Pseudoxanthobacter soli DSM 19599: one gene and its partner. The protein of the gene in region 1 interacts with the protein of each later gene in a pairwise test. Links are inferred from orthologs where the notes say so. Each region holds a gene or a part of one and is shown in the gene's direction. Other genes may lie near its edges. The genes, in order: BUF17_RS07580 and ccmE.

The links.
Region 2: the proteins of BUF17_RS07580 (region 1) and ccmE interact in binary tests that used the Escherichia coli proteins (3 or more experiments, as listed by UniProt). The link is inferred for Pseudoxanthobacter soli DSM 19599 from one-to-one orthologs.

What each region holds. Positions count from the first base shown.
Region 1 is NZ_FRXO01000002.1:715,938-730,667, reverse strand. What follows is about bases 10,134-13,000. They hold BUF17_RS07580 (heme ABC transporter permease), read left to right. Parts: upstream 10,134-11,071; coding sequence 11,072-11,929; downstream 11,930-13,000. Other genes in these bases: BUF17_RS07570 (DsbE family thiol:disulfide interchange protein), read left to right, coding at 12,111-12,755; ccmD (heme exporter protein CcmD), read left to right, coding at 11,926-12,114; BUF17_RS07585 (Nramp family divalent metal transporter), read right to left, coding at 10,134-10,564. In the rest of the region: BUF17_RS07620 (hypothetical protein), read left to right, coding at 11-592; BUF17_RS07615 (YcnI family copper-binding membrane protein), read left to right, coding at 800-1,318; BUF17_RS07610 (copper resistance CopC/CopD family protein), read left to right, coding at 1,505-3,271; BUF17_RS07605 (invasion associated locus B family protein), read right to left, coding at 3,384-3,989; aconitate hydratase AcnA, read right to left, coding at 4,213-6,912; heme ABC exporter ATP-binding protein CcmA, read left to right, coding at 7,845-8,531; heme exporter protein CcmB, read left to right, coding at 8,552-9,208; more of BUF17_RS07585, read right to left, coding at 9,215-10,133; BUF17_RS07565 (DUF1223 domain-containing protein), read left to right, coding at 13,012-13,959; threonine-phosphate decarboxylase CobD, read right to left, coding at 14,064-14,730. UniProt on the Escherichia coli protein: Required for the export of heme to the periplasm for the biogenesis of c-type cytochromes.
Region 2 is NZ_FRXO01000005.1:360,968-375,688, forward strand. The notes cover bases 2,399-5,256. They hold ccmE (cytochrome c maturation protein CcmE), read left to right. Parts: upstream 2,399-3,495; coding sequence 3,496-4,017; downstream 4,018-5,256. Other genes in these bases: ccmI (c-type cytochrome biogenesis protein CcmI), read left to right, coding at 2,399-3,406; BUF17_RS14450 (heme lyase CcmF/NrfE family subunit), read left to right, coding at 4,034-5,256. Outside these bases: BUF17_RS14430 (ATP-binding protein), read left to right, coding at 1-1,188; BUF17_RS14435 (RT0821/Lpp0805 family surface protein), read left to right, coding at 1,366-1,944; more of ccmI, read left to right, coding at 2,291-2,398; more of BUF17_RS14450, read left to right, coding at 5,257-6,013; BUF17_RS14455 (cytochrome c-type biogenesis protein), read left to right, coding at 6,013-6,561; BUF17_RS14460 (Do family serine endopeptidase), read left to right, coding at 6,798-8,342; BUF17_RS14465 (winged helix-turn-helix domain-containing protein), read left to right, coding at 8,704-9,393; BUF17_RS14470 (sensor histidine kinase), read left to right, coding at 9,396-10,817; BUF17_RS14475 (bifunctional [glutamine synthetase] adenylyltransferase/[glutamine synthetase]-adenylyl-L-tyrosine phosphorylase), read left to right, coding at 10,923-13,904; BUF17_RS14480 (PAS domain-containing sensor histidine kinase), read right to left, coding at 13,977-14,721. UniProt on the Escherichia coli protein: Heme chaperone required for the biogenesis of c-type cytochromes. Transiently binds heme delivered by CcmC and transfers the heme to apo-cytochromes in a process facilitated by CcmF and CcmH.

The sequences.
Region 1 (14,730 bases):
GCGATGCGCATTGAGCGTTTGCAAGCGACGTTTCGGCACCCGGTCCGCTCCCGCTGCGCGCGGGCGTGCGCACGGCCGGCGCCGCTGGATCGCCTCCTCGCTGGCCTGGCTGGTCTTTACCCAATCCCTCCTGATCGGGCTCATGCTCGGCGTTCAGGCGGCGCCGCCGGCCTTCGCCGCCTCGCCCGACGACGCGTTTTATATCGGTGCGGTGATCTGTACCCACGACACGGCCGGGGACCTTCTCTCCCCGGCCGAAGCGTGGCCGCTTGCCGGCGCCGATATCCAAGACACCCGCAGCCAAGACACCCATACCCAAGACACCCACGCCTTCGGCCCCCAAACCGCGGAAACGGATCCGGCAGGGTCCACGCTGCCTGCGGCGGATCACCACCGCGGCGGCCTACTCGATTGCTGCCTGCCCGGCTGCGCGATGCTGGCCATCGCCTCCGCCACGCTGCCCACGGTCGATCCGCTGCCGTTCCAGATGCGCGTCGACGACCGGCCGCAGCCGGTCTCGGACGAAGCACCCGTGCCCCTCCCGTCCGTGCGATCTCCGCGCACGACACGCGGACCGCCCGGCACGGCCTGACGAGCGGCGTGCGCCGTTTTCTCCGGCTGCACGCGATTTCCCGTCCTTCCTCCGTCCCATCGTCACGGTGCTGCCGAACCTCGCGCTCGGCCGGCCGGATCGCATCACCGCATCCTTTCCGGACGGTGGGAGCGGAGGCGTTCTTTCCCGCCGGAACGGTCGAGCCGACTGGGCGCGTTCCGGCCTCTGCCCTCGATTGGAACCATCATGTTGAAGTCGTTCACGCTCGCCTGCGGCCTTCTCGCCATGGGCACCGTCGCCGCGAGCGCCCACATCACCCTCGAAGTCGGCGAAGCCTCCGTGCCGGGCGCCTACAAGGCGGTCTTCCGCGTCGGCCATGGCTGCGCGGGTTCGCCCACGACCAAGGTCCGCGTTCAGATCCCGGACGGCGTCATCGCGGTCAAGCCGATGCCGCATGCCGGCTGGACCATCGAGACCGTGAAGGGGCCCTATGGAAAGGCCTATGATTATTATGGCGAAAAGGTCGATTCCGGCGTGAAGGAAGTCGTCTGGCAGGGCGGCAACCTGCCGGATTCCTACTACGACGAGTTCGTGCTGCGCGCCTATCTCACGAGCGACCTGAAGCCGGGCACCACGCTCTATTTCCCGGTCATTCAGGAATGCGAGCAGGGTTCCGAGCGCTGGATCGAAATCCCGGCAGCCGGCAAGGACGCGGACGACTACGAGACGCCGGCCCCGGGGCTGAAGCTCGTGCCGAAGCCCTGACCTGACGCAGGAAGCGGCGGCTCTGCCGGGCTTTTCCTTGCCGGGCCTTGTCTTGCCCGGCTTTGCCGGCGGCCGTCGCGTGAACGGGGCGGACCGGGTTCGATCCCCGGCTCCGCCTCTGACAGGGTTCGGCGGCGCACGCCGCCGGACCGCCGTCATTCCATTGCACAGCGTGGAACCGTGTCCATGAAAACGATGACGAGAGCGGCGGATGCCGCACCTGCACCGCCATCCGCTCCCGCGCGTCGCGGCGCGGCGCCGCAGCCGCTGGCGGGCCGTGCGCTCGCGCGGCTGTTTGCCGCCATAGTGGCGCTCGCGTTCGCCATCGGTCTGCCCGCGGCCGCCTTCGCACATGCCGCACTCGGCAACGCGGTGCCTGCGGACGGCGCCATGCTGGCCGAGGCGCCTGCGACCATGGACCTGACCTTCAGCGAGCCGGTCGCCCCGATCGCTCTTCGGCTGATCGCGCCGGACGGTTCCTCCCGTACCCTCACTGCGGCGTTGCACGACACCGTTCTTTCCGTCGCGCTGCCATCCGGCATGGGGCAGGGAACCTACGCGCTGAGCTGGCGGGTCGTGTCGGAAGACGGACACCCCGTGGGCGGAACGCTCACCTTCTCGATCGGCCACGCCAGCGCCGGTGCGCCGACGGTAACAGCGGCTGTCGTGGACTGGCCGTTGCGCGTCGCAATCTGGGCCGCGCGGTTCGCGCTCTATGCGGGGCTGTTCCTTGGCGTCGGCGGCGCCGTGTTCGCCGCGTGGCTGGTCCCGCGCGGTGGTGCGGCGGTGCGGGATTGCACGGGGGCGGATGTGCCGGCCCGCGGCTTTCTTTCCGCCATGCTGGCGATCGGTGTCGTGGCGATCGTCGCGGCACTCGGGCTGCAGGGAGCCGATCTGCTCGGCGCGCCGGTCGCGGGGCTCGCTCAGCCGGAAATCTGGCAGGCCGGGCTCGGTAGCATCTATGCCAGGACGCTCGCGCTCGCGGCGGCGGCGCTCGTGATCGCGAGCGTCAGCCTTGCCGTCGTCTCGCGTCGCCCGGTTCTCGCCCGGCTTCTGTCGGCGGTCGCGCTCGCCGCGCTGGGCCTGGCGCTCGCGGCAAGCGGCCATGCCTCTACGGCGGCCCCGCAAGTGATCATGCGCGCGGGCGTATTCCTCCACGCCGTCACGATCGCCGTCTGGGTCGGTTCGCTCGTGCCGCTCGCGGTGCTGCTCCACCGGGGCGTGTGGCGGAAACACAAAGCGACCGCGCCAGGGCGAGCGGATGATACCCGGCGCGCAACCGGCGCCCTGCGGCATTTCTCGGACGTCATTCCCTGGTTCGTCGGGGTGCTCGTCCTGAGCGGCGGCACGCTGGCGGTGGTGCAACTCGGCCATCCGAGCGCGTTGTGGACCACGGATTACGGCCGGGTGATGCTGGCGAAATTCGCGCTTCTGTCGGTGCTGTTCGCCTGCGCGCTGCTCAACCGCTTCAGCCTGACGGCGCCGGCCCTGCGTGCGGAGCCGCGGTCTGCGGGCCTGCTGGCGCGTTCCATTGCCGTGGAAACGGCGCTCGTGGTCGCGATCTTCGCCGTTGTCGCCGTGTGGCGCTTCACCCCGCCGCCGCGGGCGATCGATGCGGCGCGCAACGAACCGGCGGCGGTCCACATTCATACGCCGGATGCGATGGCCGACATCACGGTCACGCCCGGCCATGCCGGCCCGGTCACGGCATCGATCGTTGTCATGACCGGTGATTTCGGTCCGCTCGATCCGCAGGAGATCACGCTCGCGCTGTCGAACCACGGCGCAGGTATCGAACCGATCCGTCGGCCGGCCGTGCGTGTCGGCGACGGCACCTGGCGCGTCGATGGCCTGGTGCTGCCCGTGTCCGGACACTGGACGGTGCAGCTGCGGCTTCTGATCTCGGATTTCAAGATGGCGACGCTCGACGGAGAGGTCGACATCAAGCCCTGACGGCGGCGGCCCCCGTCACTTTCTCCGCATGGTCCGTAGGGCCAGACTCTCACCGCGATGTCCTGCCGGCCGGACGAGCCGTCTGGCCGGCAGCGACGTCAATGCGGAGACGTCAGTGCGGATTGGCGGCGGCGTCGAGCGCGCCCGGCAGGCCGGCGAACGAGATCGGGATCGCGATGCGCTGGCGGTTGCCGTCCACGAACTCGATGCGGCCCGGTCCCTTGGCGGCCTTCAGGTCCGTCATCTGGTCCGCGGTCAGCTCCACATCGGCGAAGCAGGCTTCGGTGCAGCGCTTGAACGTTGCCTTGAGGCCGTCGCCGGCATCGTCGCCCTGCTTGGCGTCGGCCGTGAGGAAGAACGTGGCGCCCGCCGGAATGAACACGCCGTTCGGAAGCTGGATGATGAGGCGCCACGGCGCATCCTTCGACAGCCGGCCGAACACGACCTGGGCAAGCAGCCCTTCGCGGCCCTGCACCTGAATGCCCTCGGCGGTCTCGCACACCTTTTCGGCATCGGTCTTGCCCGGGGGAACGGCGCACCGCACCACCCAGTCGCCGTAAGTGGCGGTCGTCGCCGTCGGTCCGGTCGCGGCCGGAGCGGCCTTGGGATCCGCCGGCTTGGTCTGGGCCATCGCGGGCCCCGACACGAGGCCGGCGGCGAGCGCGGCGCCGGCGAGAGCCGACAGTCCCCGGCGGACGAAACGCATGGTCGGGATCATCAGGAAAACCTTCGCTGGGATCGTTTCGACAGACCGCTGGAACCGGCGGCCGTTCCCCCCGGCCATCCTGTCCTGCCGCGTGCGGCTGCCCTGCCCACTCGTGTGTCTCAATCGAGGTCCGTTTGCAAGCCGGCGCCTGGAGCCGACAAAAAGAAACGGGCCGAAACAAAAAACCGCCGGCCCGAAGGCCGGCGGCTGAAGCGTCCGAAGCGGCCGACCGCGATCAGGCGGCGAGCTGGCGCAGCACGTACTGCAGGATGCCGCCGTTGCGGAAGTAGTCGAGCTCGTCGAGGGTATCGATCCGGCAGATCAGCGGCACGACCTTGGTGGTGCCGTCGGCGAACGTGATCTCCGCGTCCATCTTCTGGCGCGGCTTGAGATCGCCCTCGATGCCGTGGATGGTCACCGTCTCGTCGCCCTTGAGGCCAAGGGTCTGCCAGGACGTGCCTTCCTCGAACACCAGCGGCAGGATGCCCATGCCGACCAGGTTGGAGCGGTGGATGCGCTCGAACGACTGGGCGATCACGGCGCGGACGCCGAGCAGGTTGGTGCCCTTCGCGGCCCAGTCGCGGGAGGAGCCGGTGCCGTATTCGCGGCCGGCGAACACCACCAGCGGAACGCCCTCGGCCTTGTAGGCCATGGCCGCGTCGTAGATCGGCATCTCTTCGCCGCCCGGATAGTGCAGCGTGAAGCCGCCTTCCTTGCCGCCCAACATCTGGTTCTTGATGCGGATGTTGGCGAAGGTGCCGCGCATCATCACTTCATGATTGCCGCGACGGGTGCCGTACTGGTTGAAGTCGGCCGGGCGGACCTGATGGTCGCGCAGATAGCGGCCGGCGGGGCTCGCTTCCTTGATCGAACCGGCCGGGGAGATGTGGTCGGTCGTGATGGAATCGAGGAACAGGCCCATGACGCGGGCGCCGACGATGTCCGTCACCGGCTTCGGCTCGTGGGTCATGCCGACGAAATAGGGCGGGTTCTGCACGTAGGTCGAGGCGTCCTGCCAGGCATAGGTCTGGCCTTCGGGCACCGCGATCTTGCGCCAGTTCTCGTCACCGGCGAACACGTCTGCGTACTTCTCCTTGAACATCTTCTTGGTGACGTTCTCGCGGATGAAGGTCGCGATCTCCTTGTTCGACGGCCAGATGTCCTTGAGATAGACCGGCTCGCCGCTCTCGGTGTGGCCGAGCGGGTCGCGGGTCAGGTCGACCTGGAGCGAGCCGGCGATGGCATAGGCGACGACGAGCGGCGGGGAGGCGAGATAGTTCGCCTTCACGTCCGGATTGACGCGACCCTCGAAGTTGCGGTTGCCCGACAGCACCGCGGCGGCGACGAGGTCGGCCTTGTTGATGGTCTCGGAGATTTCCGGCGCCAGCGGGCCGGAATTGCCGATGCAGGTGGTGCAGCCGAAGCCGACGAGGTTGAAGCCGAGCTGGTCGAGGTCGGTCTGCAGACCGGACTTCGACAGATATTCCGCCACCACCTGGCTTCCGGGCGCGAGCGAAGTCTTCACCCACGGCTTGGACTTCAGGCCTTTGGCAAGCGCGTTGCGGGCGAGCAGGCCCGCCGCGATCAGCACGCTCGGGTTGGAGGTGTTGGTGCAGGAGGTGATGGCGGCGATCACCACGTCGCCGTTGCCGAGGTCGAAGTCCTTGCCTTCGACGGGCGCGCGGCGGCCGGCATCGCCCGGCTTCTTGAACTCGCCCTCGAGAGCGGCGAGGAAACCGGCCTTGGCGTCGGCGAGCAGCACGCGGTCCTGCGGGCGCTTCGGTCCGGCGAGCGAAGGCTGCACGGTCGAGATGTCGAGTTCGAGGGTGTCGGTGAACACCGGATCCTCGCTCGACTTGCCACGCCACATGCCCTGGGCCTTGGCATATTCCTCCACGAGCGCCACGCGGCTGTCCTTGCGGCCGGTCTCGTCGAGATAGTCGATGGTCTCGCGGTCGATCGGGAAGAAGCCGCAGGTCGCGCCGTATTCCGGCGCCATGTTGGCGATGGTGGCGCGGTCTGCGAGCGAGAGATGGTCGAGGCCCTCGCCGAAGAACTCGACGAACTTGCCGACCACGCCCTTCTTGCGCAGCATCTGCGTGACCGTCAGGACCAGATCGGTCGCGGTGATGCCTTCCTGCAGCTTGCCGGTCAGCTTGAAGCCAACGACTTCCGGCACGAGCATGGAGATCGGCTGGCCGAGCATCGCTGCCTCGGCCTCGATGCCGCCCACACCCCAGCCAAGGACGCCGAGGCCGTTGACCATGGTGGTGTGGGAATCGGTGCCGACGAGGGTGTCGGGGAAGGCGTAGGTCACTTCCTCGCCGTCCTCTTCAACCTTCTTTGTCCAGACCGCCTGGGCGAGATATTCAAGGTTGACCTGATGGCAGATGCCGGTGCCCGGCGGCACGACGCGGAAATTGTCGAACGCCGACTGGCCCCACTTCAGGAAGCGGTACCGCTCCTGGTTCTGCTCGTATTCACGCTCGACATTGCGGTGCAACGCCTCGGCGTTGCCGAAATAGTCGACGACCACCGAGTGGTCGATCACGAGGTCGACCGGCACCAGCGGGTTGATCTTCTCGGGGTTGCCGCCGAGATTCTTCATCGCGTCGCGCATCGCGGCGAGGTCGACGACCGCCGGCACGCCGGTGAAGTCCTGCATCAGCACGCGCGCGGGGCGATAGGCGATCTCGCGGTCGGAGCGGCGCTCGTTGACCCAGGCCACCACGGCGCGGATGTCATCGGCGGTCACGGTGCGCCCGTCCTCGAACCGCAGCAGGTTCTCGACGAGCACCTTCATCGAGAACGGGAGCCGGGAAATGCCGGGAAGGCCGTTCTTCTCCGCGACCTTCAGGTCGAAATAGACATAGGCTTTCTTGCCGACGCCGAGCGTCTTGCGGCATTTGAAGCTGTCGAGCGATTGACTGGACACGGAGTGCAATCCCCTGTTCGAGACCGGGCCGGGCGCCCGGTATGAGCAAAACGATCCGGGCCGGCGCGTGTTGCGGCCGCCGGCCGCCGGCGCGGTTTCCGTCCAGCCCGCCGGGCCGACCGGAAATCACACCGGATGCGAAAGTCCGACGCCTGCGCCGGCGGAACCGGACAGGCGACTTTGAGCGCCCCGCGCCCGCATGGGCGCCGGAGGGCACTCTGTTTCTGCGATCCCAGCGCATCCCGCGGGCCTCGGGTGAAGCCACCTGAGGCCGGGATGCTCTGGAGGGTGCGTGCCGCACGGGGAAGTGCGCGCATGGATGGCTGCGCGCGGCCGGTCGAGTGCAGGGCGCCGCGGCCGCGCTCGTCGCGCTGGCCGTATTGCGGGCGCGACCTGCCGGCCGTCCTCGCTCTTGGCACACCTATATGGCCACCGCGCCGAAGCGTCGTCGCGGGTTGCAAGACCTATACCAAATCCGTTCAGACTAGACCAGATGCAGTCTGGAAGAGTTCGAGGCCGGCGCGATGAGGCGGAAAGTCGCTGCGGCCGGACGGGGGCGCCGGTTTCCGCGGTTTCGCGGGATTGCGGCGTCGCCGTCATGACCGTGGCGCACGGCCGGGTTGCCAGGAACGCGGTGCCGGTCGAAACTCGCCGGCAGCCGGTCGCGCGCCGGTTCATGCCGCCGCAGCGATCCAAGCCACTGTCCGAGCCGTGACCCGAGCCGTTAGACACCCGATTCCCTTCCGTCCGCCAACACCCGCCGTTCGGCCGAGGCTGGAACCCGCCAGGCCATGGGAAGGCCGCGGCCGCGTTCCGGACGACCTTGAAGCCGTTCCAATCATGGTGCGGTGCGGGAGGGTGCGCGTCAATCGATTGCAACCGCGGATCGGAGGCATTCGCCGCCCGAATCCGCGTGGCGGGGTGACGCAGCCGTGGCGAGTGCTGCTGTCGCGGGCAGCGCCGTCATGAGTGGGTCGGCGGCGCTTCCGGCCGTCTCCGCGCTCGCGGTCCGGGATGTCGGGGTGGTCCGCGGCGGGCGGCGGGTTCTCGACGGGGTGGACTTCCGCCTCGCGGCGGGACAGGCCATGGCGGTCACGGGAGAGAACGGTGCCGGCAAGTCGACATTGCTGCGCGCCATCGCCGGCCTCGTGCCCATCGCCGGTGGCAGGGTGGCGCTCGAGGGCAGCGGGCTCGACGACGGCCCGGCGGCGCGCGCGATGCACTATGTCGGTCACCTCGACGCCCTCAAGCCGGGGCTGACGGTGGCCGAGACGTTGCGGTTCTGGGCGTGCTTCCTCGGGTCGCCGCACGACGGGCGGCATCGTCGGGTCGAAGAGGCGCTCGACAGCCTCGATCTTGCGCCGCTCGCCGACCTGCCGGCGGGGCTGCTTTCCGCCGGCCAGCGCCGGCGGCTCGCTTTCGCCCGTCTGGTGGCGGTGCCGCGCCCGGTCTGGCTGATGGACGAGCCCACCGCCGCGCTCGACGCGGCTTCGGCCGCCCGCCTGGGCGCGCTGATGGCCGGGCATCTTGGTCGCGGGGGCATCGTCGTCGCCGCCACCCACGACAACCTGCCGGGCGTCGATCCCCTCCGGCTCGACCTGCCGGGGGACGCCGCATGACCGGCGGCATCCTCCCCGCCCTGTTCGCGCTCTACCGGCGCGACCTCGTGCTCGGCTTCCGGGTGGGCGGCGGCGCCCTCGTCGGCGTGCTGTTCTATCTCGCCGTGGTGGTGGCGATCCCGTTCGCCATCGGGCCGGACCTTGCGCTGCTGGCCCGGCTCGGTCCGGCGGTGCTCTGGATCGGGGCGTTGCTGGCCACGCTGCTCGGCCTCGACCGGCTGTTCCAAGCGGATCGCGACGACGGATCCCTCGACCTCCTCCTCATGGGCGAGGCGCCGTTGGGCCTCGTCGTGCTGGCGAAGGCGCTGGCGCACTGGACCGCGACTGGCCTACCGCTGGTCGCGGCAGTTCCCGTCCTCGGGCTGTTTCTCAATCTCGGGCCGGAGGCGATCGCGGCGAGCGCGCTCTGCCTTCTCGTCGGCACACCATCGCTCACGCTGATCGGTGCCATCGGCGCGGCACTGACGGCCGGCCTCGGCCGCGGTGGGCTGCTCATTCCGGTGCTGGTGCTGCCGCTCGCGGTTCCCGTGCTGATCTTCGGCATCGCCGCGACCACAGGGGCGTTCGGCGCCGCGGCCTTCTGGCCGCCGTTCCTGTTGCTGGTCGCGATCCTTCTCGTCGCCCTGGTGGCGGCGCCGGTCGCCGCCGCCGCCGCGCTCAGGGCCGGGGAAGGCTGATAGCGTTCAGAGCAGCCCTGCCGCCTCGATGATCAGGCGCACGTTGAGCACGATGATGATGAGAGCGGTGATGGCGGCGAGCGCCGTCATCCACAGCGGGGCGACGAACTCGCCCATCTTGCGCCGGTCCGCGGTGAACATCACCAGCGGGACCACGGCGAACGGCAGTTGCAGGCTCAGTACCACCTGGCTCAGGATGAGGAGATGCGCAGTGCCTTCGTCCCCGTAGATGATTGTCACGACGATGGCCGGCAGAATGGCGATGGCACGGGTAATGAGCCGCCGCAGCCACGGCGCCAGACGGATCGAGAGGAAGCCTTCCATCACGATCTGGCCGGCGAGCGTCGCGGTGACGGTGGAGTTGAGGCCGCAACACAGCAGTGCGATGGCGAACAGCGTGGGCGCGATGGCGGCGCCGAGCAGCGGCTGCAGCAGCGCATGGGCCTGGCCGAGTTCGGTGATGTCGAACTGGCCCCGGTCATGGAAGCTCGCCGCGGAGAGCACCAGGATCGAGGCGTTGACGAAGAACGCCACGCCGAGCGCGATCGAGGAATCCCACGTCGCGAACTTCAGCGACTCGCGCTTCTCGGCGGGCGTGTCTCCGAGCCTGCGAGTCATCAGGATGCCGGAGTGCAGATAGAGATTGTGCGGCATGACCGTCGCGCCGATGATGCCGAGCGCGAGATAGAGCATGCCGGGATTTGTGACGATCTCGGTGGTGGGCGCGAAGCCGCGGATGACGCTGCCCCAGTTCGGATCGGCAAGCCCGATCTGCACGATGAAGCACACCGCGATGACGCCGAGCATGGCGACGACGAACGCCTCGATCCAGCGGAACCCGACCGTCTGGAGGAACAGGATCAGCGCCACGTCGAGCGCGGTCAGCACCACGCCGATTTCAAGGGGAATGCCGAACAGCAGGTTGAGGCCGATCGCGGTGCCGATCACCTCGGCGAGGTCGGTGGCGCAGATCGCGAGCTCTGCGAGCAGCCAGAGCATGTAGCCGACCGGACGCGGAAAGGCATCGCGGCAGGCCTGCGCCAGATCGCGGCCGGTGGCGACTGCGACGCGGGCGCAAAGCGCCTGCAGCAGCATCGCCATCAGGCTCGACATCAGCACGACGACGAGCAGCGTCATGCCGTAGGCGGAGCCGCCGGCAAGCGAGGTCGCCCAGTTGCCGGGGTCCATGTAGCCGACCGCGACGAGATAGCCGGGGCCGGCGAACGCAGCGGCACGCCGCCACACCGACGCGCCGGCCCGGGGCGAGATGCTGCCGTGGACTTCAGGCAGCGAGAGCCCGGAGCGGGCGCGACGCCAGCCGGATTCCGCCGAAAGGGCCGAATTGGGTTCGTTCATCGATGCTCCCCGCGCGACTGGCCGGCGTGCCGACATACGACCGACCGTCGCCCCCTGACTTGAATTACGCATACAATTCCCGATGCCTCCGGCCACGCCGGCACGGAAAGGCATTGCGTTCATCCTGGACCGGCTGAGACCGGTGCACCTGAGGCGCAACGGCCTTTCATGGCCCATCAGCACTTAATGCGACTAATTTGCAAAACTAATGACAGCCTCTGACATTGTCGAGAGTTGCAGAGAAATTTTTGCGACTTATTCCGAATAAACGTATCGCCGAGAGGCTACGTTCCGGCGCGCACCCGGTTTCGCGCGAATTTCCGGCGTGCGCCGGATGGCGCCGCCGCCGGTGCGGACTTCCGCCGCCGGACGATGCAGACCGTTCCCTGTTTCCACCGCTTCCGCTCATGCTCTAGATTGGGTGGGTAACGAGCCTCGGAGCGGGCCGGGGGCGGCCGCGCCGCCATCCCGGACCGCAGCCGGGCGCCGGTTCGCAGAGCAGAAGCCATGCCGTTCGCATCCGCCGTCACGGACCTCGCCAATCCCGCCCGCTTTCTGGCGTTCACCGGGCGCGTGCTGCCGTGGCTCGCCGGCATCACGACGGTGGTGATGGCGGTCGGCCTTTGGGGGGCGCTGTTCGTGGCCCCGCCCGACTACCAGCAGGGCGAGACCGTCCGCATCATGTTCGTCCACGTGCCGTCCGCCTGGCTGGGCATGGCGGCCTATGTCGCGATGGCGGTTTCGGCGCTTGGTACGCTGGTGTGGCGGCATCCCCTCGCCGATGTCGCCGCGCGCGCGGCGGCCCCGCTCGGGGCCGCCTTCACCTTCCTCGCCCTCGTCACGGGGTCGCTGTGGGGAAAGCCGATGTGGGGCACGTGGTGGGTGTGGGACGCCCGCCTCACCTCGATGCTGGTGCTGTTCCTGATGTATCTCGGCCTGATTGCCTTGTGGCACGCCATCGAGGAGCCGGTCCGCGCCGGCCGCACAGCCGCTGTCCTGATCCTCGTCGGGGTCGTCAACATTCCCGTCATCAAGTTCTCGGTCGACTGGTGGAACACCCTGCACCAGCCCGCCAGCGTGTTCCGGATGGGCGGGCCGACGATCGATCCGTCGATCCTCTGGCCGCTTCTGGTGATGGCGCTTGCCTTCACGCTGCTGTTCGCGACGCTGCACCTGATGGCGATGCGCAACGAGATCCTCCGCCGCCGGCTGCGGGCGCTGGCGCTCAGGACCGCCGAGCGGCCAAGACGAGCGGTGATCGGGGACGCGAGCGGTCCGCCGCGCGGCGGCAACGGTCCGGCCCGGAATATCGACCTCGGCAAGACTGTGGATATCAGGAACGCGGAAGAGGGAACGCCCGGATGAGCCTGTTCGGTCCTGAAGGCCTCGGCCCTCATGCCGGCTTCATCGTCGCGGCCTATGCGATCACCGGGCTTGTGGTCGCGGGGCTGATCGTGCGTCTCCGGCTCGAACGCCGGCGGCTCCTCGGTGCGATCGCCACAATCGAGGCGCGCCGGGACCGGCGCGCGCCGCCGGGGGCGGGCCGATGAACGACGCGGCGACGCCGGCCGGCGGCGTTCCTCCCGATGCGGCTCCCGCAACACCCCGGCCGCGCCGGCGCGGCGTGCTGGTGCTGCTGCCGCTTCTCGGCTTCTCCGTCCTTGCCGTCCTGTTCCTGCTGCGGCTCGGCAGCACGGAGGATCCGTCCCTGGTTCCCTCGCCGCTGGTTGGCCGGGCCGCGCCGCCGACGGTGCTGGCGCCGCTTCCGGGGCTCGACCGCGGCGGCGCGGCGGTGCCCGGCTTCGATCCCGCGGCGTTCCGGGGCAAGGTGGCGGTGGTCAATGTCTGGGCCTCCTGGTGCGCGCCCTGCCGGGAGGAACACCCTCAGCTGATGACACTCGGATCAGACCCGCGCATCGTGCTCGCCGGCATCAACTACAAGGACCGGCCGGGCAATGCCCTGCGTTTCCTCGGCGGGTTCGGCAATCCCTTCGCCGCCGTCGGCGTCGACCCCGACGGCCGGGCGGGCATCGAGTGGGGTGTCTACGGCGTGCCCGAAACCTACGTTCTCGGCCGCGATGGCACCGTGCGGTTCAAATATGTCGGGCCACTCGATGTGGCCGCGCTCTCCGGCCCGTTCGCAGACGCCGTCGCCCGGGCGGTCGCCGAGCCCGACCCGCCGTCTCCGTGAATGCGCAATCATCGCCGCGACCTTTGCCGGCCGACGCGGAACCGCCGCCATCCCCCCTTACCTCACGAAGCGGTGCTTGAAGCGCGAGCCGACGTGTCTTGCCTTGCCCACTCGGGCAGGGTCTCCTGAAGTGTCGATTTCTCGAACAGAACAGCGATCCCTGCCGATGCCGCGGTCTTCCTCTTCCCCTGTCGCGACCGGACCCGCCCGCGCCTGCCCGCGCGGGGCGCCTCCGGCGGCGCTCACGGGAGCACAGATGGGAGTGGGTGAGGGCGCGGGGACAAAGCGGAGGGCGCGCCGCGGATCGTTCGCCCTCATCTCTCGTCGCCTGCTCGCGAAGGGGCTGCTCGCGTCGGGGATTCTGGCGGTCGCTGCGACGCTCCAGGTCGCTCCCGCCCGCGCCGGCGGTGGCAACAACGGCAATGTCTCCGAGCCCGCGCGTGCTGTGGTGGAACTCTTCACCAGCCAGGGATGCGCCGCCTGCCCACCGGCCGACCATTCCATCGGCCGCTATGCTGACGACCCGTCGGTGGTCGCGCTCACCTATCCCGTCGACTATTGGGACTATCTCGGCTGGACCGATACGCTGGCATCCCGCGTCAACTCCGCCCGGCAGTTCGCCTACGCCAACGGACGCGGTGATCGCTCGATCTACACGCCTCAGCTGGTGATCGACGGCAACGGCGTGCTGGTCGGCGGAGACGACGTCGCGCTCGGCCGCCGGGTGGCCCAGGCGGTGTCGTCCGATGTGCTGCCGGTCGCAATTTCCATCCGTGCTTCAGACGAGGCGGTGCATATCCATGTCGCCGCCGCCACGCCGGGCACGCCGGTCGCTCCGGCCACTGTATGGCTGGTGTCGATGCTGCCGTCGGTCTCGGTCATGGTGCACGGCGGCGAGAACGACGGACGCGAGCTGTTCTATCGCAACGTGGTGCGCGGCATCCGCGCCATCGGTATGTGGAACGGCTCGGCGATCGAAATCGATCTTCCGGTCTCGGAGATCGACGAAAAGGGTGACCTGCCGGCAGACATGCCCGGCACGGCGACGGAAGGAGACCGGCCCGGCAAGGCGTCGCGATGCGCGGTGTTGCTGCAGGCCGATGTCGACGGCAAGCCCGGCCGCATCATCGGCGCGAGCTGGACCGAGATCGATGCCGCCACCCGTGGAGGCGACATGTCGACCGGCCCGGTCATGGCACGGTAGTCTTCCGCTCCGGTGCCGCGGCGCCGACCGCCGAACGGCCTCAAGCTTTTGAATCTGAAGCGATTTCTTGCCGATCTGATGAGTCCATCAGATCGGAAAGCGCTCTAATCCACGGGACCGAGCGCGAGCGCCGTGCCAAGCCGCTGGTAGCCCGCCTCGTCGCGCGGGAGCCCGAAGCGCAGCAATGCCGGGCGATCCGGGAAGCAGCGGACGAGGATGCCGCACTGGCCGAGGCGCTCGTACCACCTCAGGGCATAGTCCGAGCGGGCGAGGCGGAACAGCGCCGTACCGCCCAGAACCTCAAGCCCCGCGTCTTCGAGCATCCCGTCGAGCCGGACGGCCGCGTAGGCGAGATCCGAACGCATCTGGCGCGCCCACGCGTCGTCGCAGAGCGCGGCCTTGCCGATGGCGAGCGCGGGACCGGATACCGCCCATGGCCCGAGCGCGGCGCGCAAGGCAGCGGCCGTGCCGGGCGAGGCGATGGCGAAGCCGAGGCGGATGCCCGGGAGGCCGTGGAACTTGCCGAACGAGCGCAGCACCACGATGGCGCCGCGGTCGACGTCCGCAGCCACGCTTTCGCTGAGCGTCGCCACGTCCATGAACGCTTCGTCGACGAGGAGCAGCCCGCCGCGCCGGGCGAGCGCGGCGCCGAGATCGATCAGCCGGATGCGCGGCACCAGCCGCCCGTCCGGGTTGTTCGGGTTGACCGCGACGGCGAGATCTGAGCCGTGCAGTTCGGCGAAGCTCGGGACCTCCGTCACCGCGTGGCCG
Region 2 (14,721 bases), on another replicon or contig:
GACAGCGGCGCGATCCTGCATGATCCCGGCAATCTCGGTGATCCCCGGTTCGGGCTGCCTTTGTCGGGCTGGTACTGGGTGGTGCGCGATGCCGGTGACAACCGCGTGGCGCTCGCCTCGCCGTCGCTCGCGGGCGATGCCCTCGCCGTGCCGCCCGACGTGCCGGGCGTGCCGCGGCCGACCTTCGTGCGGCAGGGAACCATCGCCGGCCCCGACGGCGAGCGCCTGCGCTTTCTCGAGCGTCTCGTCACGCTGGCGGATGGGCGGCGCTATTCCGTCGCGGTTGCCGGCGACGGCGGAGAGGTCGAGCGCGATGTTTCGATCTTCGGGAACCGCGTCGCGCTGACCCTCGGCATCTTCGGCCTCGGCCTCGTGCTGGCGACCTTCGTGCAGGTGCGCGTCGGGCTGCGGCCGCTGAAAAGGATGCGGGTCGCGATCCAGGAAATCCGCAGCGGTGCCAAGGCCAGACTGGAAGGCGACTTCCCGCGCGAGATCGAGCCCGTCGCGGAGGAACTCAACGCACTGATCGATTCCAACCGCGAGGTGGTGGAGCGGGCACGGACCCATGTCGGCAACCTCGCCCATGCGCTGAAGACGCCGCTGAGCGTTATCCTCAACGAAGCGCGCTCCGCGGGAGGACCGTTCGGCGAGAAGGTCGTCGAACAGGCGAAGCTGATGCGCGAGCGCATCGACAACGATCTCGACCGTGCCCGCGCCGCCGCCCAGCGGCGGGTGGTCGGCGTCTCCACCGAGGTCGCCCCGGCGGTCGACGGACTGGCGCGCGCGATGCGCAAGATCCACGACCAGCGCGAACTCGTGCTGTCGGTGCAGTGTCCGCCGGGCGCCCGCTTCCGCGGCGAGCAGCAGGACCTGGAGGAAATGCTGGGCAACCTGATGGACAATGCCTGCAAATGGGCGCGGCGGCGGGTGGAGGTTCGCGTCGATGCGGCGGCGATCCCCGGCCGGCCGATGCTGCTGCTGACGGTGGACGACGACGGGCCGGGCCTCGATCCGGCCGGGCGCAAGGCTGCGCTCGAACGCGGCCGGCGGCTCGACGAGACGGTGCCAGGCTCGGGACTCGGCTTGTCGATCGTGTCGGATCTCGCCGGCGCCTACGGGGGGCGGTTCTCCCTCGGGTCCGCTCCCTCGGGCGGGCTGCGGGCGGAACTCTATCTCCCGGCGGCTTGAGCCGCGCTCAAATCGCGTCTCCCGGTCCCCGGACTGTCTCCGGAAGGACACACTCGACCGGCGATGACCGCCCGCTCTCGCGTATGCTGTGACACCCCGGTCCGCAAACGCGATAGTGAAGGAAGCGGGTGCCGGCCGCCGAGCGGCCTTCCGGGTGTTGTAGCGATGAAGCGGGCGATGATGCTGAGGCATATGCCGTTCGGGTCGATGCGATCCGCACGGCAGGGTCATGCGCGGGCTTTCGAGCCCGATGCGGCAGCCGTCGTCGGGCCGATGTCCGGCCGCGCGGCGCCGTGCTGCGGCAGAGGCCGGGCGGCAAGGGCTCCGCACGCCGTTTCGGTGGTGGTCTTTCTCTCGGTGCTCGGCGGCTGCAGCACGACCAATTTGAATTTCCTGCAAGCGACGCCGCAGCCTACACCGGCGGCGGACGACGCCCTGTCCGATCCGGCCGCGGTGGCTTTCGCCGCGGCGCTGCCGATGGACGGAACCGTGGCGCGCGCGCTCGGCGACACCGACCGCAAGGCAGCGGCGAAGGCGGAGATCGAGGCCCTCGAACTCTCCAAGACCGGGGCGCCGGTGACCTGGAAGAACCCGGACACCGACTTCTACGGCGTGGTGGTGCCCGGCCCGACCTATGTCGTGAACAACCAGGAATGCCGCGATTACACGCACACGATCTATGCGGACGGCCAGTCGCTGACCTTGCGCGGCCGGGCCTGCCGGGGCGAGGACGGCACCTGGCGTCCGCTGACCTGACAGCGATCACGTCTGCGTTGCGCGGGCGTGTCGCGCGCGAGCGTGACAACCTGTCGCCATCGTCTGGCGCACCATCCACGCCACATTGCAGGGACGATTCGCCGACGAAAGATGGCGACGGCTTGCCGTTCGCCGGCCGCGGGTCGCAGCATGAACATGAAGCGCACACCGGCCGGCAGATCCCCGCTGGCCGCCTCAAGAGGCGCGTGATGGGCAGGACGGGTTTCAGCCGGACAGGCAGCGGATCGGATGACCGTAGATCGAAGGCGGCTGGCAGATCGAAGGCGGCTGGCATGAGCGGATCTGGATCGAGCGATCCGGAATCGAGCCGCCCGGGTGTTCGCAGGTGATCTGGATCCTGTTCGCGGTCATGACGGTGCTTGCGGCGCTGGCCGTGCTGGTTCCGCTTGCGCGGGCCGGCGGCGCGCGCGGCAGCGACGCGTCCGCCGCTGACATCGCGGTCTATGGTAGCCAGCTTGCCGAAATCGACCGGGATCTTGCGCGGGGGCTGATTGCCGAGCCGGAGGCCGGTGCGGCGAAGGCGGAGATCGGCCGGAGGCTGCTTCGGGCCGCGCGCGATCCGGGACGGCCGGGGCGAACGGAAGGTGCGGAGGCCGGCGCGAGACGGCGCCTCAAGGTGGCGGCGCTCGCGGTCGCCCTCGGCCTTCCTACCATGGCCCTGGCCTTCTATGCCGCGATCGGGCGGCCGGAGATGCCGGACGAGCCGCTTGCCTCGCGCGCGGTCGAAGAGGGCGACATGGATGCGCTCGTCGCGCGCGTGGAGGCGCGGCTGGCGAGCCAGCCGGAGGACGGCCGCGGATGGACGGTGATCGCACCGATCTATCTGCGCCTCGGCCGGGCCGGCGAGGCGGCGACGGCCTATCGCAACGCCATCCGCCTGACCGGCACGACGCCCGCGCTGGAAGCGGGCCTCGGCGAAGCGCTGGTGGCGGAGGCCGGCGGCATCGTGACGGAAGCGGCGCGGCAGGCGTTCAACGCGGCGCGTTCGGGCGATCCGAAGGCGGTGAAGCCGCGGTTCTATCTCGCGCTGTCGCTGTCGCAGGCCGGCGAGCGGGATGCGGCCATCACGGCCTGGAAGGCGCTTCTGGCCGACAGCCGCGGCGACGAACCCTGGGCCGAGGCCGCACGCGAACAGCTCGCTTTGCTGGAGGGCGGCGCGCCGTCACCGCCGGGCGGCGGCATTCCGGCTGGCGGGGAGGCGATTGCAGAAATGGCGCCCGAGGCGCAGCGGGCGGCGATCGAGGGCATGGTCTCCGGCCTCGACCAGCGGCTTGCCACGCAGGGCGGCACGCCCGAAGAATGGAGCCGGCTGATCCGCGCCTATGCGGTGCTGAAACGGCCCGACGACGCGAAGCGGGCCGTCGAACGGGCGAAGGCGGCGCTCCCGGCGCAAGCCAAGGCGTTCGATGAACTCGCCGCGAGCCTCGGCCTCCGGCCCTGAGGTGGGGCGTGCAAACGGCGCCCCTCTCGAATAAGAACATAAGCAGGGAGGCGGTCGGGGCGGCGGATCCTCCCGGCCGGTAGAGCGGAATGACGCGGAAACAGAGACGGCTTAGCCTCATCGCGCTTTGCGGCGTCGTGCTTTCGGCGGCCATCGGGCTCGTGCTGTTCGCGCTGAGCGGCGAGATCGTGTTCTTCCGTTCACCGACCGACATCGCCGAGCAGCACATCGAGCCCGGCACCCGCATCCGTCTCGGCGGCCTCGTGGAAGAGGGCAGCGTGGTGAAGGCCGGCAAGCGGGTCGATTTCGTCGTCACCGATACCGCGCACACCATTCTCGTGACCTATAGCGGACTGCTGCCGGACCTGTTCCGCGAGGGGCAGGGCGTGGTCGCCGAAGGCAGCATCGGCACGGACGGGGTCTTCCACGCCGACACCGTGCTCGCCAAGCACGACGAGCGCTATATGCCCCGCGAGGTCGTGGAGGCCCTGAAGGCACGCGGCGTCTGGGAGGAGGGCTCCACGGAGACGTCCGCGCTGGTGCCGGCCAAGGAGCAGATGCCCAAGGAGCAGATGATGAAGGGCCGCCCGGTGGCCCAGTCGACGCCATGAGCGGCGGGACCTGCCGATGATCACGGAAACCGGCCACTTCGCCCTCGTTCTTGCGCTGGCGCTGGCGCTGATCCAGTCCGTCGTGCCGCTCTGGGGCGCGCGGCGGCGGGACGAGCGGCTGATGGCCGTCGCAGGTCCGGTCGCGGGCGCCATGCTCGGTTTCGTGGCGATCGCCTTCGCCGCGCTGGTGCTCGCCTATGTCCGCTCCGATTTCTCGGTGGTGAACGTCGTCGAGAATTCCCATTCCGCCAAGCCGATGCTGTTCAAGATCACCGGCGTCTGGGGCAACCACGAAGGCTCGATGCTCTTGTGGGTGCTGATCCTGGTGCTGTTCGGCGGCCTCGTCGCGGCGTTCGGCGGCGGGCTGCCACAAACGCTGCGCGCGACGGTGCTCGCCGTGCAGGCCTGGATCGTGACGGCGTTCCTGTCGTTCATCCTGATGACGTCCGATCCGTTCGTGCGCGCCGTGCCGCCGCCGTTCGAGGGGCAGGACCTTAACCCGGTGCTGCAGGACATCGGCCTCGCGATCCACCCGCCGCTGCTCTATCTCGGCTATGTCGGCATGTCGGTGTCGTTCTCGTTCGCGGTTGCGGCGCTGATCGAAGGCCGCATCGATGCCGCGTGGGCGCGCTGGGTGCGGCCTTGGGTGCTGACCGCCTGGGTGTTCCTGACGCTCGGCATCGCGATGGGCTCCTACTGGGCCTATTACGAGCTCGGCTGGGGCGGCTGGTGGTTCTGGGACCCGGTGGAGAACGCCTCGTTCATGCCGTGGCTCGCCGGCACCGCGCTGATCCATTCGGCGCTGGTGATGGAGAAGCGCGACGCGCTCAAGGTCTGGACGGTGCTGCTTGCCATCCTGACCTTCTCGCTGTCGCTGCTCGGCACTTTCCTGGTGCGCTCGGGCGTGCTGACATCGGTCCATGCCTTCGCGACCGATCCGGCGCGCGGCGTGTTCATCCTCGGCATCCTCGTGGCGTTCATCGGCGGGTCGCTGTCGCTCTATGCGTGGCGGGCGCCGATCCTGCGGCAGGGCGGGCTGTTCGCGCCGGTGAGCCGGGAGGGCGCGCTCGTCCTGAACAATGTGTTCCTGACGGCCGCCTGCGCGACGGTGTTCGTCGGCACGCTCTATCCGCTGGCGCTCGACGCGCTGACGGGCGCGAAGATTTCCGTGGGCGCGCCGTTCTTCAACATGACGTTCGTGCCGCTGATGATCCCGGCGCTGCTGGCCGTGCCGGTCGGGCCGTTCCTGTCGTGGAAGCGGGCGGATCTCGCCGGCGTCGCGCAGCGGCTGCTCGCGGCGGCGCTGATCGCGGTCGCGACCGTCGCCGTGGCCGCGTGGGCGACCGGCGCGAACGGCGTTCTGCCGGCGCTGGGGCTCGGCCTCGCGGCGTGGCTGATCGCCGGCGCGGTGAGCGAGCCCGTGTGGCGGGCGTCGCGCGGCGCGCGTTCGGCCGGCGCGGCGGCGCGGCGGCTCGCCGGGCTGCCGTGGTCGGCGTTCGGCACGGCGCTCGGCCATCTCGGCCTCGGCCTCAGCGTGCTCGGCATGGTGGCGGCGACCTCGTTTCAGGTGGAGCACATCGCGACGATGAAGCCGGGCGAGACCGTCGATCTCGCCGGCTACACGCTGACCTATGACGGCGCGAGCGACGAGGAAGGCGCCGGCTTCCGTGCCAGCGTGGCGCACTTCACGCTGCGCTCGGCCGGCGTGGTCGTCGCCGAGATGAAGCCGGCGAAGCGCTTCTACATCGTGCGGCAGACGCCGACGACGGAATCGGCGATTGCCACCCGCTGGGGATCGCAGGTCTACGTCACCCTCGGCGATGCCGGTGCGGACGGCAGCTTCGCGGTTCACGCCTTCTACAAGCCGCTGGTCACGCTGATCTGGCTCGGCGCGGTGGTGATGGCCGCGGGCGCGGCCTTGTCGCTCGCCGACCGCAGGCTGCGCGTGGGCGTGCCGCGGCCAGCCCGCGCTGCCATCGCCGGAGCGCGGCCCTGATGCGCCGTGCTCTCGCCGCCGTGCTGCTCGCCGTTGCGACTGCAGCGGGCACATGCGGCGTCGCGGTCGCGCCGACGCCGGTCCATGCGGTGCAGCCCGACGAGATGCTGGCCGATCCGGCGCTCGAAGCGCGCGCGCGGGCGCTGACGGCGCAACTGCGCTGCCTCGTCTGCCAGAACGAATCGATCGACGATTCCGAGGCGTCGCTGGCGCGCGATCTCCGGGTGCTCGTCCGCGAGCGGCTCGAGGCCGGCGACAGCGACCGCCAGGTCATCGACTTCCTGGTCGCGCGCTATGGCGAGTTCGTGCTGCTCAAGCCCCGGCTGACGCCGCAGACCGTGCTGCTGTGGGCGACGCCGCCGCTGGCGCTGGTCGCGGGTCTTCTGCTGGCGTGGCGGGTGCTCCGCCGGCGCGGCGCGCGGGGGGACGCGGCGCCGCTGAGCGCCGACGAACAGGCGGACATCGACCGCCTGCTGGCGAGCGGGCAAGCCGCTCCGCCGGTGCCGGATCCGGATCGCGGGCGGCCGGCGCGGGACCCGGCCGCGTAGCCGCCGGCAGGGTATAGTCTCCGGCGGGTGTAGTCTCCGGCAGGCGTGGCTCCGGGCACGCGGCTCCGCCCGGCGGGAAGCCGGCTTCATTAACAAACTTTCATGTCGCGGACAGGCTGCCGTAAGGCGGCCGGTGTCATGACTCGTTCCCACGGGACCGGGCTGGGCGGCGCGCCCCGTAGCTGATCAGATCTATTTGTAAGGAAGCCACGCCGATGCACCTCCACGAGACGCCCATGGCCAAGACGTCCTCGTCCAATTCCGGTGTCATGCGTCGTCGCCGCAGCTCGCTGCTGACGGCCGGCGCGCTTTCTCTCGCGCTCGTCGGCAGCGTCGCCGGCGGGATCGCGACGCCCGCCTTCGCGGCGGCGGTGAACGTGCCCGCCAATGCCGCGACGCAGATGCCGAGCTTCGCCGACGTCGTCGCGGCGGTGCAGCCGGCGGTGGTCTCGATCCGCGTGAAGGCGGATGCCGGGCCGCAGATGTCGAGCTTCAACGGCGGCCAGGACGACGACCAGGGCAGCGGCCCCGGCGGCATTCCGTTCGAATTCTTCAAGCGCTTCGGCCAGATCCCCGGCGGGGAAGGCCAGGGTGCTCCCGGTGCCGGCAAGCGTGCGCCCCACGAGATGGTGATGGGGCAGGGCTCCGGCTTCATCATCTCGTCCGACGGCTATGTCGTGACCAACAACCACGTCGTCGACAAGGCGACCGAGGTGACGGTCACCACCAACGACGGAAAGGACTACAGCGCCAAGGTCATCGGCACCGACGAGAAGACCGACGTCGCGCTTCTGAAGATTTCCGGCGACCACGACTTCCCGTTCGTGAAGTTCGCCGACAGCGATGTGCGCGTCGGCGACTGGGTGATCGCGGTCGGCAATCCGTTCGGCCTCGGCGGAACGGTGACGGCGGGCATCGTCTCGGCGCGCGGCCGCGACATCGGCTCGGGTCCCTACGACGACTTCATCCAGATCGACGCGCCGATCAACAAGGGCAATTCCGGCGGTCCGACCTTCAACCTGAAGGGCGACGTCGTCGGCATGAACACGGCGATCTACTCGCCGACCGGCGGCTCCGTCGGCATCGGCTTCGACATTCCCGCCGAGACGGTCAGCCAGATCGTCTCGACGCTGAAGACGAAGGGCGTCGTCACCCGCGGCTGGCTCGGCGTGCAGATCCAGCCGATCACGGACGACATCGCCGACAGCCTCGGCCTGAAGTCCGACAAGGGTGCGCTCGTTGCCGAGGCCCAGTCCGACAGCCCGGCGGTCGCCTCCGGCATCAAGTCCGGCGATGCCATTCTGGCGGTCGACGGCAAGCCGGTCGCCTCGCCGCGCGAACTCGCCAAGGTGATCGCCGGTTACGAGCCGGGCACCACGGTGAAAGTCGACGTGTGGCGCGGCGGCAAGTCCGAGGAAGTCGCCGTCAAGCTCGGCAAGCTGCCGACCAAGCAGCAGCAGGCCATGGCCGACGATGCCTCGCCGCAGGACAGCTCGTCCGAGGTCGGCCAGCTCGGTCTGACCGTCGCACCGGCCTCTGCGGTCGGCAAGGACGAGAAGGGCGTCGCGGTGGTGAAGATCGATCCCGACGGTCCGGCCGCCGACAAGGGCGTGCAGGTCGGCGACGTGATCGTGGCCGCCGGCGGCAAGCCGGTCGGCGATGCCAAGGACGTTGCGGCCAGCATCGAGGCCGCCAAGGCCGACGGCCGCAAGGCGGTGCTGCTGCAGCTGAAGCAGGGCAGCCAGCTGCGCTTCGTGGCGCTGCCGATCGCCAAGGCCTGACGGCCAGGGACGCGTGAGGATATGGCCCCGGGGCGGATGCGCCGGGGCTGAGGCGGACCCCGCATCGCGGGGCGCCGCGACACAAGGCTCGCAAGGGTCAGAATCCGGTACTGGTGAGGCTCCCGTCGCCCCCGCCGATCCAGTACCGAAGGGGCGACAGGACGGCGTAAATCGTCCTGTCGCCTCTGGTATTTCCGCCGGTCCCTCCACCGTGGCCTGAAACCGGCCCCCAGGGCGTGGAGTGCGTGAGATGCGTGCGTCGCCATTTTGGTCCGTCGACACGAGATTCGATCCCAATAGCCTTGGATTGAGCGTGCTTTCCCTGCGCGAGGCAGTTTCCGTCGAGCGCGCATGCGGTATGATGGCGCCCATGCGGGTACTCCTCATCGAAGACGACAAGGATTCGGCGGCTTTCCTGATGCGCGGCTTGCGTGAAGCCGGGCACGTCGCCGAGCACGCCGCAGACGGCGAAGTCGGGGCCGCTTCCGTTGAGGCCGGCGGCTACGACGTCATCGTCGTCGATCGCATGCTGCCCTTCCGGGACGGCCTTTCCATCATCGAGGACATGCGCCGCCGCGGCGACCAGACGCCCGCGCTGATCCTCTCCGCGCTCGGACAGGTCGACGACCGCGTCCAGGGCCTGCGGGCGGGCGGCGACGACTATCTCACCAAGCCATTCGCCTTCACGGAGCTTCTGGCGCGCGTCGAGGCACTCGGCCGCCGCCGCCGTTCCGGCGACAACGAGATGATCTATCGGGTCGGCGAGCTGGAGCTCGACCGGCTGTCCCACACCGTGAGCCGCGCCGGGCAGGACATTCCGCTGCAGCCGCGCGAGTTCCGCCTGCTCGAATACCTGATGAAGAATGCCGGCCAGGTGGTGACCCGCACCATGCTGCTGGAGAACGTGTGGGATTATCACTTCGATCCGCAGACCAACGTGATCGACGTTCACGTCTCGCGGCTGCGGTCGAAGATCGACAAGGGCTTCGAGCGCCAGCTGCTGCACACCGTGCGCGGTGCCGGATACATGCTGCGCGACGGGATCCGCTGACCGTGTTCCGTGACGGCCTCGGCGGCGGCGGCCGTTTTTTCCGCACCACGGCGTTCAGGCTCGCCGTCATCTATCTGGTGGTGTTCGCCGCACTCGCGGTCTTCCTGATCGGCTATCTCGGCTACAACACCAACGAACTCATCAGCCGGCAGATGCAGGATACCATCGAGGCCGAGCTGCAGGGCCTCTCCGAGCAATACCGCGCCGGTGGCGTAGTGCGGCTGGTGCGCGTTATCGATGCGCGGTCGCGGTCTCCGGGTGCCAGCCTCTATCTCCTGACCGATTTCGCGGGCAACCGCATCGCCGGAAACGTCGCGGATGTGCCGTCGTCGGTGCTCGATTCGGCGGATGGCATCGCGCGCCCGGTGCACTATGTGCGCCTCGAAGGTGACGACGCGCCCGAGAAGGCGCGCCAGGACACCTCGGCACTGGTGCGTGTGTTCGTGCTTCCGGGCGGGTTCCGGCTTCTGGTCGGGCGCGACCTCGCGGAGCGGGACCATCTGAGCCAGGTCGTCAACGAGGCCCGCTGGATCTCGGCGGGCGTGTTCCTGCTGCTCGGCTTCGTGACCTGGTTCTTCGTGCAGCACCGGGTGCTGAGGCGGATCGAGGCGATGGCGGAGACCAGCCGTCGCATCATGGACGGCGACCTGACGGGGCGGCTTACGGTGGACGGGTCGGGAGACGAGTTCGACCGGCTGGCGGAAAGCCTCAACGCCATGCTGGAGCGCATCGAGCAACTGATGCGCGGCTTCAAGGAGGTTTCCGACAACATCGCCCACGACCTGCGGACGCCGCTGACGCGGCTGCGGGCGCGGGTCGAGGACGCCTTGCGGATGCCGCCGTCGGAGGCGCTCTACCGCGAGGCGCTCGAAGGCACCATCGAGGAATCCGACGGCCTGATCCGCACCTTCGAGGCGCTGCTGCGCATCGCGCGCGTCGAGGCCGGGTCCGCCGGGGTGGCGCCGGAGCCGGTGGACGTCGCCGAGATCGTGCGCGATGCCGCCGAACTCTATGAGCCGCTCGCCGAAGATGCCGGCGTCCGCCTCGAGGTCGAATCGGCTGAAAGCGCCACGGTGATGGGCAGCCGCGAGCTGATCGCGCAGGCCGTCATCAACCTCATCGACAACGCCATGAAATATGGCCGCCCGGCCGAACCCGGCGTTGAAGCCTGCATCCGCGTCTCCTCCCGCCGCGAGGACGGGGCGGCGCTGATCTCGGTCGCCGACAACGGCCCGGGGGTGCCCGAAGGCGACCAGAGCCGCATCGTGCGCCGCTTCGTGCGGCTTGAGGCGAGCCGAAGCGCGCCGGGCTCCGGGCTCGGACTCAGCCTCGTCCAGGCCGTCGCGGGGCTGCACAAGGGCACGCTCGTGCTCGGCGACGCCGCACCCGGCCTCATCGTCACGCTCCGGCTGCCGTCGGCGTAGCGGCCATCCGCCCCGACCGGGCCTGCGGGGCTTGATCCCGCGCCGGAACTCGCGGACACAGGAGCCGGGCGGCCTTCAGGCCGCCGCGTCCGGAAGGCGAGAGTGATGGCGGAAGAACAACAAGAGACGCCGGGACATGTTGGGGGACGCGCGGGCGATCATGGTGCCCTCGCCGCGCGGTTCGCCATCGAGCTTCCCTCCGAACCGGGGGCCTCTGCGGCGGCGGCGAACGACCTCGCGCTGGCGGCACGCCGTACGGGCGCGCCCGGACTCGCGGACGCGCTCGAACGCGACGAGCGGCTGCGTTCTTTCCTCGGCGAAGTGTTCTCCGATGCGCCGTTCCTGCGCGACCTCGCCCACATCGCGCCGGAGAGGCTGGAAAGGCTGCTCGGGGAAGCGCCCGAGCACGCGCTGGAACGCCTGCTCGCGGCGGTCGACCAGCCGATGCCCGACGAGGCGGCGCTGATGCGCCACATGCGGCTTCTCAAGCAGGAAGTCGCGCTGCTCGTCGCGCTGTGCGATCTCGGCGGCGTTTGGGCGGTGTCGCAGGTGACGCGCGCGCTCGCGCGGTTCGCCGATGCCTGCCTCGGCGCCTGCCTGCGCCTTTTGCTGGTCGAAGCCCACGACAAGGGACGCCTCACCCTCGTCGATCCCGCCGACCCGGGGCCGGGATCCGGCTTCGTGATCCTCGCCATGGGCAAGCACGGGGCGTTCGAACTCAACTATTCGAGCGACATCGACATCATCGTGCTGTTCGACCGCGAGCGGATCAGGATCGCCGACCGGGACGAGGCCGGGACGCTGTTCGTGCGCATGACGCGGCGGCTGGTGCGGATGATGCAGGAGCGAACCGCGGAGGGTTATGTGTTCCGCGTCGATCTGCGCCTCCGGCCGGATCCCGGCGCGACGCCGCTGGCGCTCTCCGTGCAGGGCGCGCTGATCTATTACGAAAGCCTCGGCCAGAACTGGGAGCGCGCGGCGCTCATCAAGGCGCGGCCGTGCGCGGGCGACATCGAGGCGGGCGAGGCGTTCCTGGCGGAAATCCGCCCGTTCATCTGGCGCAAGTCGTTCGACTATGCCGCCGTCGCCGATGTCCACGCCATCAAGCGCCAGATTCATGCCGTGAAGGGCCACGGCGCCATCGCCATCGCCGGCCATGACGTGAAACTCGGGCGCGGCGGCATCCGCGAGATCGAGTTCTTCGTGCAGACGCAGCAGCTGATCGCCGGCGGACGCGAGCCGCGGCTGCGCGGCCGCTCGACCCGCGAGATGCTGGCGATGCTCGCCGAACTCGGCTGGATCGAACGCTCGACGCGCGACGAACTCGATCGCGCCTACGTGTTCCTGCGCATCGTCGAGCACCGCATCCAGATGGTGCGCGACGAGCAGACCCACCAGCTTCCGGAAGACCCCGACGAACTCGCGCGCATCGCGCGGCTCTGCGGCTTCCCTTCGGTCGATCCGTTCGCGAAGGTGCTGCGCGGCCATTTCCAGGCCGTGCAGCGGCATTACAGCCGCCTGTTCGAGCAGGCGCCGCAGCTTGCCGCCGATCACGGCAGCCTCGTCTTCACCGGGGCGGAGCCCGATCCCGCCACCATCGCCACCCTGAAGGAATTCGGCTTCCGCAATCCCGTGGAGGTCGCGGAGGCGATCCGCGGCTGGCATTTCGGCCGCTACCCGGCGATCCGTTCGGCCAAGGCCCGCGAGCGGCTGACGGAGCTGACGCCGGCGCTGCTGGAGGCGCTGGCGCGCACCGACAACGTGGATGCGGCATTCGTCGCCTTCGACCGGTTCCTGTCCCAGCTGCCGACGGGCATCCAGCTGTTCTCGCTGCTGCGCTCGAATCTGGGCCTACTCGACCTGCTCGCCACCATCATGGGCTCGGCGCCGCGGCTTGCCGGCATCATCACGAGGCGGCCGCGGGTGATCGATTCCCTGCTCGATCCCGCCTTCTTTGGGTCGCTGCCGAACGAGGTCGATCTTTCCGCGCGGCTCGACCGTTCCCTCGGCGAGGCCCGCTCCTACGAGGAGGAGCTCGACCGCGCCCGCATCTTCGGCCAGGAGCAGGCTTTCCTGATCGGGGTGCGGGTGCTGACGGGCACCATCGCGCCCGGGCAGGCCGGCGAGGCCTATGCCGCGCTCGCCGACGTCGTGGTGCGCTCGCTGGTGAAGGCGGCCGAGTACGAACTCGCCAAGCACCACGGCCGCGTTCCCGGCGGCTCCGTCTCGGTCGTCGCGATGGGCAAGCTCGGCGGGCGGGAGATGACGGCCTCGTCCGATCTCGACCTCATCCTGCTCTACGACCACCCCGAGGACGTGTCCGCGACCGACGGGCTGAAGCCGCTGGCGCCGAGCCAGTATTATATCCGCCTCACCCAGCGGCTCGTCTCGGCGCTGTCGGCGCCGACGGGCGAGGGCACGCTCTACGACGTGGATTTCCGCCTGCGGCCATCCGGCAAGGCCGGGCCGCTCGCGACCCACATCAAGGCGTTCGAGGTCTATCAGGCGACCGATTCCTGGACGTGGGAGCAGATGGCACTGACCCGGGCGCGGCCGATCACCGGCGATCTCGCCTTCGTCGGGCGGGTAGAGCAGGTCATCCGCACCGCCCTGACGCGCACAAGGCCGGCGCTCGCCGCCGACGTGGCGGACATGCGCCGCCGCATCGAGGCCGACAAGGGAACCCGCGATCCGTGGGACCTGAAGCAGGTCGCCGGCGGAATGGTCGACATCGAGTTCATCGCCCAATATCTGACGCTGGCCCACGCGCGGGAGCGGCCCGACCTTGCCTCGCCCAACACCCTCGTCGCTCTCGGGCGTCTCGCCCATGCCGGCATTCTCGACCCGGAGGCAGCGCGGGTGCTCTGCCCGGCGATCGGGCTCTATCAGGCTCTGACGCAGGTGCTGAGGCTCGCCGTCGAGGGGCCGTTCAAGCCGGACACGGCGCCGCGCGGCGTGGTGGAACTCGTCTGCCGGGCGAGCGGCGAGCCCGATATCCGCGTGCTGGAGGCCCGGCTCGTCGAGGTGCAGGCGGAGGTTCGCGCCTGCTTCGAGCGCATCGTCGGCAAAGGCACCGCGCCCTCCTGATCGTGACGCTACGGGAAGGTCGGCGACGGGTGCGTCCCGGCGGCTTGCGGCGCGGCGCCTCTCAGGGAAGGCTCAGGCTGCGGAGGCCTGAACGGTCTCGCGGCGCGGCGGGTCCTTCGGCAGGTGCACGGTGATGACCGTGCCGACGCCGACTTCGGACTGGATGTCCATCCGCCCGCCGTGGAGCTGCACCAGCGAGCGGGCGATCGCGAGCCCGAGGCCCGAGCCCTTGTGGCTCTTGGTGAACTGGTTCTCCACCTGCACGAACGGCTGGCCGAGACGCAGGATTTCCTTCTTCGCGATGCCGATACCGGTGTCCTCGACCGAAACGGCGATGCCGTCCTGGTCGGAGCGGGCCCGCACGGTCACGCGGCCGCCCTGGGGCGTGAACTTCACCGCGTTGGACAGCAGGTTCAGGAGGATCTGCTTCATCGCACGGCGGTCGACGTTCATCTTCAGCTGCGACACGGCCGAGACGACCTCGATGTCCTTCTCGGAGGCGGTCGGCGACATGATCCGCGCCGCCTCGGAAACGACCTCCTCCAAGTCGATGGCTTCCACCGAGAGATCGATCTGGCCGGCCTCGATCCGCGACATGTCGAGAATGTCGTTGATCACGCCGAGCAGATAATTGCCGCTGTGGTGGATGTCCTGGCAGTATTCGACGTACTTGTCGGAGCCGAGCGAGCCGAACATGCCCTGGGTCATGATTTCCGAGAAGCCGATGATCGCGTTCAGCGGCGTGCGGAGTTCGTGGCTGATATTGGCGAGGAATTCCGACTTCGCGCGGTTGGCTTCCTCCGCGCGGGTCTTCTCC